DNA from 2 places in the Herbaspirillum sp. 1173 genome. Region 2 is predicted to be linked to the other one. Evidence: predicted binding sites of a transcription regulator. Region 2 holds the regulator's gene; the other holds the start of a gene.
What was found. Region 2 encodes sigma-54, which starts transcription at its own class of promoters, with help from an activator protein. Its sites were predicted from a motif close to TGGCANGNAANCTGCTTT; they were not measured.
Positions count from the first base shown of each region.

Region 1 (3,675 bases), on a different contig from region 2:
TGTGGGCCATCGGCAGGTAGGAGAAGGTGAACCACAGGATCGAGAACAGGATCACGGCGGAGAACTTCACGCGCTCGGCGAAGGCACCGATGATCAGCGCCACGGTGATGGCGGCAAAGGCACCCTGGAAGGCGACAAAGACCAGTTCCGGAATGACCACGCCCTTGCTGAAGGTAGCGGTGTTGGAGTCACCGGTCAGGCCGTGCAGGAACAGGCGATCAAAGCCGCCGAAGAAGGCGCTGCCCTCGGTGAACGCGATGCTGTAGCCGTAGACGAACCACAGGATGTAGATCAACGAGAAGATCATGAAGCACTGCATCAGCACCGACAGCATGTTCTTGCTGCGCACCAGGCCGCCGTAGAACAGGCCCAGGCCCGGCAGGGTCATCAGGATGACGAAAGCGGTACACACCAGCATCCAGGCAGTGTCGCCCTTGTTGGGGACCGGACCCGGAGCAGCAGCGGCCGCGGCCGGCGCTGCAGGGGCAGCGGCAGCCGGGGCAGCTGCTTCAGCCTTGGGCGCAGCCGGAGCGGCAGCGGCCGGGGCAGCGGCGGTGGCCGCTGCAGCTTCAGGCTTGGGCGCGTCCTGCGCCTGGGCCGGAGCGGTAAAACCTACCGCCAACAACAGCGCGCCAATGGCGAGCGCGCCGGAAAACATTTTCTTCATGCTCATTAGAATTCCCCTTTTTTACAGAGCGTCTTTACCGGTCTCGCCGGTACGGATACGGATCACGTCCAGCAAGTCCTGGACGAAGATCTTGCCGTCGCCGATCTTGCCGGTGCGGGCGGCGGTCTCGATGGCTTCCAGGGCGCGTTCGACGATGGCGTCGTCCACGGCGGCCTCGATCTTGGTCTTGGGCAGGAAATCCACCACATACTCGGCACCGCGATACAGCTCGGTATGGCCTTTCTGACGACCGAAGCCCTTGACTTCAGTCACGGTGATGCCTTGCACACCGATGGCCGAGAGGGCTTCACGCACCTCATCCAGCTTGAACGGTTTGATGATCGCAGTGATCAGTTTCATACGAACCTCTTGTTAGAAAGTTTTGCTGATGGAGAAGACGAAGCCGTTCTTGCCGACGTTCTTGGCGCCATCCGATGCCGGGGTGGTGGTCACGCCGTCCTTCAGGTCGGTACCGACGTAGGCCAGGCCCAGGGTGATGCCGGCTGCCTCGTCGAAGGTCTTGGACAGGCCGATCTTCCAGTCGGTGTAGCTGAAGTCGTTGGGGTTGCCGCGCACGCTCTGGTGACCGACGTGCAGACCCAGCATCACGCCGTAGTAGGTCTCGATGTTGGCACCCAGGTCGAAGTACTGGCTGTACTTGCTGTTGACGGCGCCGAACAGGTTGGTCAGCGATTGCGAATACTTGAAGTAAGCCGGACCGTAGCCGACCTGGCCATACAGTTCGAAGGTGTTGGCGTTCTTGGCACCGCTGTTGGCCAGGGTGTTGCCCGGGTAGTAGTAGTACAGGCCGCCGACGTCATAGGTGAAGCCGCCGCCGATGTCGCCGCGCTTGCCGCCGTAGATGTCCCACTCGACGTCACCCTTGGTGTCGGTACCGGTCAGGGTGCCCGCGTCCTTGATCCACTTGATGTTGGTCAGCCAGGTCCCGGCGTAGAGGCCGGTCGGGTTGTGCGTGTAGTCAGCGCCAACCTGCAGGGCCGGATCAAAGCGGGTCTGGGTCAGGCCACGATAGCGGTAGTCGCTCACCACGGCAGCGTTGAAGCTCAGTTCATTGTCCGGCTTGGCGTCTTCTGCGCGGGCCACGGTAGAAACGAAGGATGCGGCGATGGCTGTTGCAAGAATCAGTTTCTTCATGACTTTCCCTCTGGTTTATGTTTTAACAATAAAGTCGGTTTTTTTGTCTTTGCCCAGACTCATTAGCAGGAGCCGTGCCATGTCCGTTCGGCAAGGCAGACTTGTCTTTTTGCGTGAAACCAGAGATTTGCAACGATTTTTTTCGAGATCAGCTTCAAAATAGTGCATGCGCCACCCAAATGCACGCTGCTGGTGCGATATTGATGGTTTTTTATTAATCCTGCATCAAACGCGGCGAACACATTTTGGTGCGCGGGTGGCGGGCGAAGCAAAGATCACCAAGTCGGAGCATTTCCTGCAGGAAAATTCACTGCATTTCAGCGCGTTTTCTGCCCGTTTTGAAGCGCTAGCCGGCACCTGTTGGCAAAAATGCGGTCTCAGCGGGACATCCCGGTAGGAGGATGGGCGGGAAACCGCTAAACTTGCAGTACAGCTATCTGCCAAGGAGATCCGACATGGACAAGCCCCCATTTTTTGAAGACCTGCAATCCAAGATCAACAAGGCGATCGAGAACTCTCCGGCCAAGGACATCGAGAAGAACGTCAAGGCCATGCTGAGTCAGGGTTTTGCCAAACTGGACCTGGTCACGCGCGAGGAATTCGACGTCCAGGCCCAGGTACTGGCCAAGACCCGTGCCCGCCTGGAGGCGCTGGAAGCGCGTGTTGCCGAGCTTGAGGCTCAGCAAAAACAGAATCCATGACCCTGGCCCGGACACTTTTCTCTTTCCCTCCCCCTTCCCTTCTTTCTGCTGACCAGCTGCCGGGTTCATCGCGATGAGCCTGGCAGTCTTGCGCAGCCGCGCCCTGGCCGGCATGAGCGCCCCGCCAGTGACGGTCGAGGTGCATCTGGCCAATGGCTTGCCGGCCTTCACCATCGTCGGACTCCCCGAGGCCGAGGTGAAGGAAGCCAAGGACCGCGTCCGGGCGGCGCTGCAAAACGCCCGGTTTGAATTCCCCGCCCGCCGCATTAAATGTAGTCAACCTCATTATTGAAAAAATGACGCAGATAAAAACGTCATCAAAAGCCAAGGCCCTCGATCCGTAGAATCGCCTCCAGATGGGGTGAATGATTGCCATAGAAGCAACGACGAAGCTCTACATATCCCCCGAAATAAATGCAATAATTCCTCTCAGCCGATAAGAAAAATTAGGGGAATTCTGTTCATGTCATTAATCGTGAGCTTGTTGCGCGCGAGCCATGGGGATTCAATTCTCATACGTGCTGGCGTCGACTCAACCAAGCAGTTTCGGATACTGATTGATGGGGGACCACCGGAATGCTTCCAAAGAAAACAGGGACCAAAAATTACTCCTGGCCCCTTGCAAGAACTTCTCGATTCACTTGCGGATTGCGAGACTCCCCTTGATCTAGTCGTGATGACCCATGTAGATGACGATCACATTGGTGGGCTATTAAAAGCCTCCCAGTTGGAGAAATATCAGAAGGTCTTGGGGACCAATGTTTGGTTCAACTCCGCGCGCCTAATCGCTAAAGACTTGGCGGAAAGCGTGCCTAAAGACGCCGACATTCAGATCAGCGTATCCAACGGACCGCAGACAAGCATCGCTCAAGGCATAGCATTTGACGACCAATTGTCTCGCATGGGAGTTTCAGGCCGAAGCTTGAAAATTGCAGGACAAAAAAATAATTTTGATTGGGGAGTCATAACAATTCTCTCGCCAAACGAAGAGCAGCTTCGCGCGCTTGCAAAAAAATGGGAGCGTGAAGAGGTAAGTTTGCTAACATCGGGCGCCACTACCGACTATGTGTTGATTTGCTCGCAGATTTGACCCTCTCCATTTGACCCACCTTCCATCGTCTACCAAAGGCGGCCACACGGTCGTACGACCCT
Region 1 covers NZ_JAVDSP010000018.1:9-3,683, reverse strand. The annotation lists gene J2X56_RS26910 (ammonium transporter) at 1-673, opposite strand, end outside; gene J2X56_RS26905 (P-II family nitrogen regulator) at 689-1,027, opposite strand; gene J2X56_RS26900 (TorF family putative porin) at 1,040-1,822, opposite strand; gene J2X56_RS26895 (hypothetical protein) at 1,989-2,219, shown strand; gene J2X56_RS26890 (accessory factor UbiK family protein) at 2,278-2,523, shown strand; gene J2X56_RS26885 (magnesium chelatase domain-containing protein) at 2,597-2,815, shown strand; gene J2X56_RS26880 (MBL fold metallo-hydrolase) at 2,987-3,613, shown strand.
Region 1: J2X56_RS26900 (TorF family putative porin) is a predicted target of sigma-54. The motif match lies at 1,885-1,902, and genes of this name have one in related genera.

Region 2 (3,675 bases):
CCAGCTCGCTGGTCGTTCGCGGCCTGAAGAAAAGTTATGGCGCGCGCCAGGTGGTGCGCGATGTCTCGATGGAATTGCGCAGCGGCGAGGTGGTCGGCCTGCTCGGCCCGAATGGTGCCGGCAAGACCACTTCGTTCTACATGATCGTGGGGCTGGTGCCCTCCGATGGTGGCGAGATCGACCTCGATGGCGCGTCCATTTCGCGCATGCCGATCCACAAGCGTGCCACCATGGGCTTGTCCTACCTGCCGCAGGAAGCCTCGGTATTCCGCAAGCTGACGGTGGAAGACAATATCCGCGCCGTGCTGGAACTGCGCCAGGAAGAGGGCAAGCCGCTCTCGCGCGATGAAATCGAAGGCCGCCTCAACAACCTGCTGCACGAACTGCAGATCGAGAAGCTGCGCGAAAGCCAGGCGCTGTCGCTCTCGGGCGGTGAACGCCGGCGCGTCGAGATCGCCCGCGCACTGGCCACCGATCCGCGCTTCGTGCTGCTGGATGAACCGTTCGCCGGTATCGACCCGATTGCCGTGATCGAGATCCAGCGCATCGTGCGCTTCCTGAAGGAACGCGGCATCGGCGTGCTGATCACCGACCACAACGTGCGCGAAACGCTGGGCATCTGTGATCGCGCCTACATCATCAACCAGGGCACGGTGCTGGCCAGCGGCAATCCGGAAGAGATCATCGCCAACGAGTCGGTGCGCCGCGTGTATCTGGGCGAGCATTTCCGCATGTAAGCGGTGCAGTCGGCTTGCCCGATACGCTTGAAGAAATACAGAGTGCACATCACGTAATACGCAACAAGCAATACGCAATACGCAACGACCGGCAGAGCAACCAGCGGGCCACGCCGCTTTCAGAAAGACAGATGAAACAGTCGCTCCAGTTACGTACCTCGCAGCACCTCGCATTGACGCCGCAACTGCAGCAGTCGATCAGACTGTTGCAACTGTCGACGCTGGAACTGCACCAGGAACTGGAACAGATCCTCTCCGATAATCCCCTGCTGGAACGCCTCGACGACGCGCTCGACAATTCGGTACGTCTGCTGGCCGATGGCGCGGTCTCCAGTTCGCCCTCCAGCGGCGTTGCCGAAACCAGTCACGAAGGCAGCGGCGAAGCGGCCCCGGCCGCCAGCGATGGCGATTCCAGCTTCGACTACCAGGACAACGCGCCGGAAGCCGGTGTCACGGGGGATGCCGACTGGAGCTTCGACGACGTCGCGCGCAGCGGCAAGTCGCCAGACGATGATGATGCCCGCCCGCAACTCGAAGCGCACGAACTGACCCTGCGCGAACACCTGCTGGAACAGATCCGCGTGACCGCACGCACCCTGCGTGATCGTGCGCTGCTGGAACTGCTCACCGATGCGCTGGACGAGAGCGGCTATCTGGAAGAGCCGCTCGAAGACATCCTCGCACGCCTGCCCGAAGAGCTGGGCATCGACATGGAAGAGCTGTCGATTTCGCTCAAGCTGCTGCAGAGCCTGGACCCGGCGGGTGTCGGTGCGCGCAGTGCCGGCGAATGCCTGGCCCTGCAGATCCGCCGCCTGCCCAAGATTCCCTTCGTGACGCGCAAGCTGGCCTTGAGGATCGTGGAGGATTACCTGCCGCTGTTTGCACAACGCGATTTCAACAAGATCAAGAAGGCACTGGATTGCGATGACGAAGACCTGCGCGAAGCGCAGGCGGTGATCCGCCAGTGCCGTCCGCATCCGGGTGCGGAATTCGCGCGTGATGCCTCGGACTATGTGGTGCCGGACGTGATTGTCAAGCAGACAAAGAACGGCTGGCAGGTCATGCTCAACCATGAGGTCATGCCCAAGCTGCGCGTCAATGCGATGTATGCCAGTGCATTGAAGCAAGCCAAGGGAGAAGGTTCGCTGTCGTCGCAGTTGCAGGAAGCCAAGTGGCTCATCAAGAACATGCGGCAACGTTTCGATACAATTTTGCGCGTCGCGCAGGCTATTGTGGAACGTCAAAGAAACTTCTTTTCACATGGGGCAGTGGCCATGCGCCCCCTTGTGCTGCGTGAAATTGCTGATACACTGGGTCTACACGAGAGCACCATCTCTCGCGTGACGACTCAGAAATACATGCTCACTCCGCATGGAATGTTTGAGTTGAAATACTTCTTCGGTAGCCATGTCGCGACTGAAACCGGAGGTGAAGCATCCTCCACCGCGATACGGGCGCTGATCAAACAGTTGATAGGAGCCGAGAACCCGCAGACCCCATTATCCGATAGCAAGATTGCGGATATGCTGGCAGAACAAGGCATGGTGGTCGCGCGACGCACAGTCGCCAAATACCGCGAAGTGTTGAAGATTCCGCCGGTCAATCTCCGCAAGTCCCTCTGAGTTTTTCCTCAGTTTTTCTGCAGTACCGTTGCTGTGTTCAGGCAAGCATCCGACTGATGCCCGCGCCATCCGACACGAAGACCGTGCCCGTGGTACAGCTGCAGCAGGATCGATTGCACGAACCTCCAGTGACTTCACGATAGGAGTCTTGTATGAATCTGACCATCAGTGGACACCACCTCGAACTGACCCCCGCCATCCGGGAATACGTGCAAAGCAAGCTCTCGCGTATCAAGCGCCATTTCGACAACGTGATCGACGTCAGCGTGATCCTGAGCGTAGATAAACTCACAGAAAAGGAAAAGCGCCAAAAAGCGGAAATCAACGTCCACATCAAGGGGAAGGATCTACATGCGGAAAGCATCGCACACGACCTCTACGCTGCCATTGACACGCTGATCGACAAGCTCGATCGCCAGGTCATCAAGCACAAGGACAAGTTGCAGGAGCATCACTCCATGGCCAAGCGCCTGCCGGACGAAACGCCGGAGGATGCGGTGGCCGGAGCGGCATAAGCCAGGACACCCTCGGCAAGCCACCTCGCAGCCGCAAGGCTGCTGAGAAAGCCAGCCGAATTTCATGAGGAAGGGGCGCGCAAGCGCCCTTTTTCATTTGCGGCCGCCGAACTGGCCAAGCCTGTGGAAAAGATATAAATCATTGCGTAAAGCAACTTTTCCACCGCCGCTGCTGACGATGATGCAAGGGACGGCTTGAATGTCTTCACGGCACCCTCATCTTCAACACAAGAATTTGCATACGATATAAATTATTTCCTCGATGCAATTTTTTGCCCGTTCAGACAGGCCACCAGCATGCAGGCGATTTCAACGCGCCCGCCGGCTTTTCCCTATAATGTCGGGCAATCCCATTTTTAAAGGCACAGCCATGAGCGACGTCCAATCCTGGATCAAAGAAACCGTGACCCAAAACCCCGTGGTGCTGTTCATGAAGGGCACTGCACAGTTCCCCCAATGCGGCTTTTCCGGCAAGGCCATCCAGCTGCTGAAGGCCAGCGGTGCCGAGAACATCGTCACCGTCAACGTGCTGGAAAGCCCGGACGTGCGCCAGGGCATCAAGGAATACTCGAACTGGCCGACCATTCCCCAGCTGTACGTGAAGGGCGAATTCGTCGGCGGCTCCGACATCATGACCGAGATGTACGAGTCCGGCGAACTGCAGACCCTGATCAAGGGCTGAGTTTTACTTGCCTGACTGACTCATGAGCAGTTCTTCCAGCCAGCCGCGCCAGCGCCTGATCGTTGCGATCACCGGTGCCACCGGTGCCATCTATGGCGTGCGGCTGCTGGAGCATCTGC
Region 2 covers NZ_JAVDSP010000010.1:108,959-112,633, forward strand. The annotation lists gene lptB (LPS export ABC transporter ATP-binding protein) at 1-737, shown strand, start outside; gene J2X56_RS23610 (RNA polymerase factor sigma-54) at 869-2,359, shown strand; gene hpf (ribosome hibernation-promoting factor, HPF/YfiA family) at 2,512-2,874, shown strand; gene J2X56_RS23620 (hypothetical protein) at 2,937-3,083, opposite strand; gene grxD (Grx4 family monothiol glutaredoxin) at 3,245-3,556, shown strand; gene J2X56_RS23630 (UbiX family flavin prenyltransferase) at 3,579-3,675, shown strand, end outside.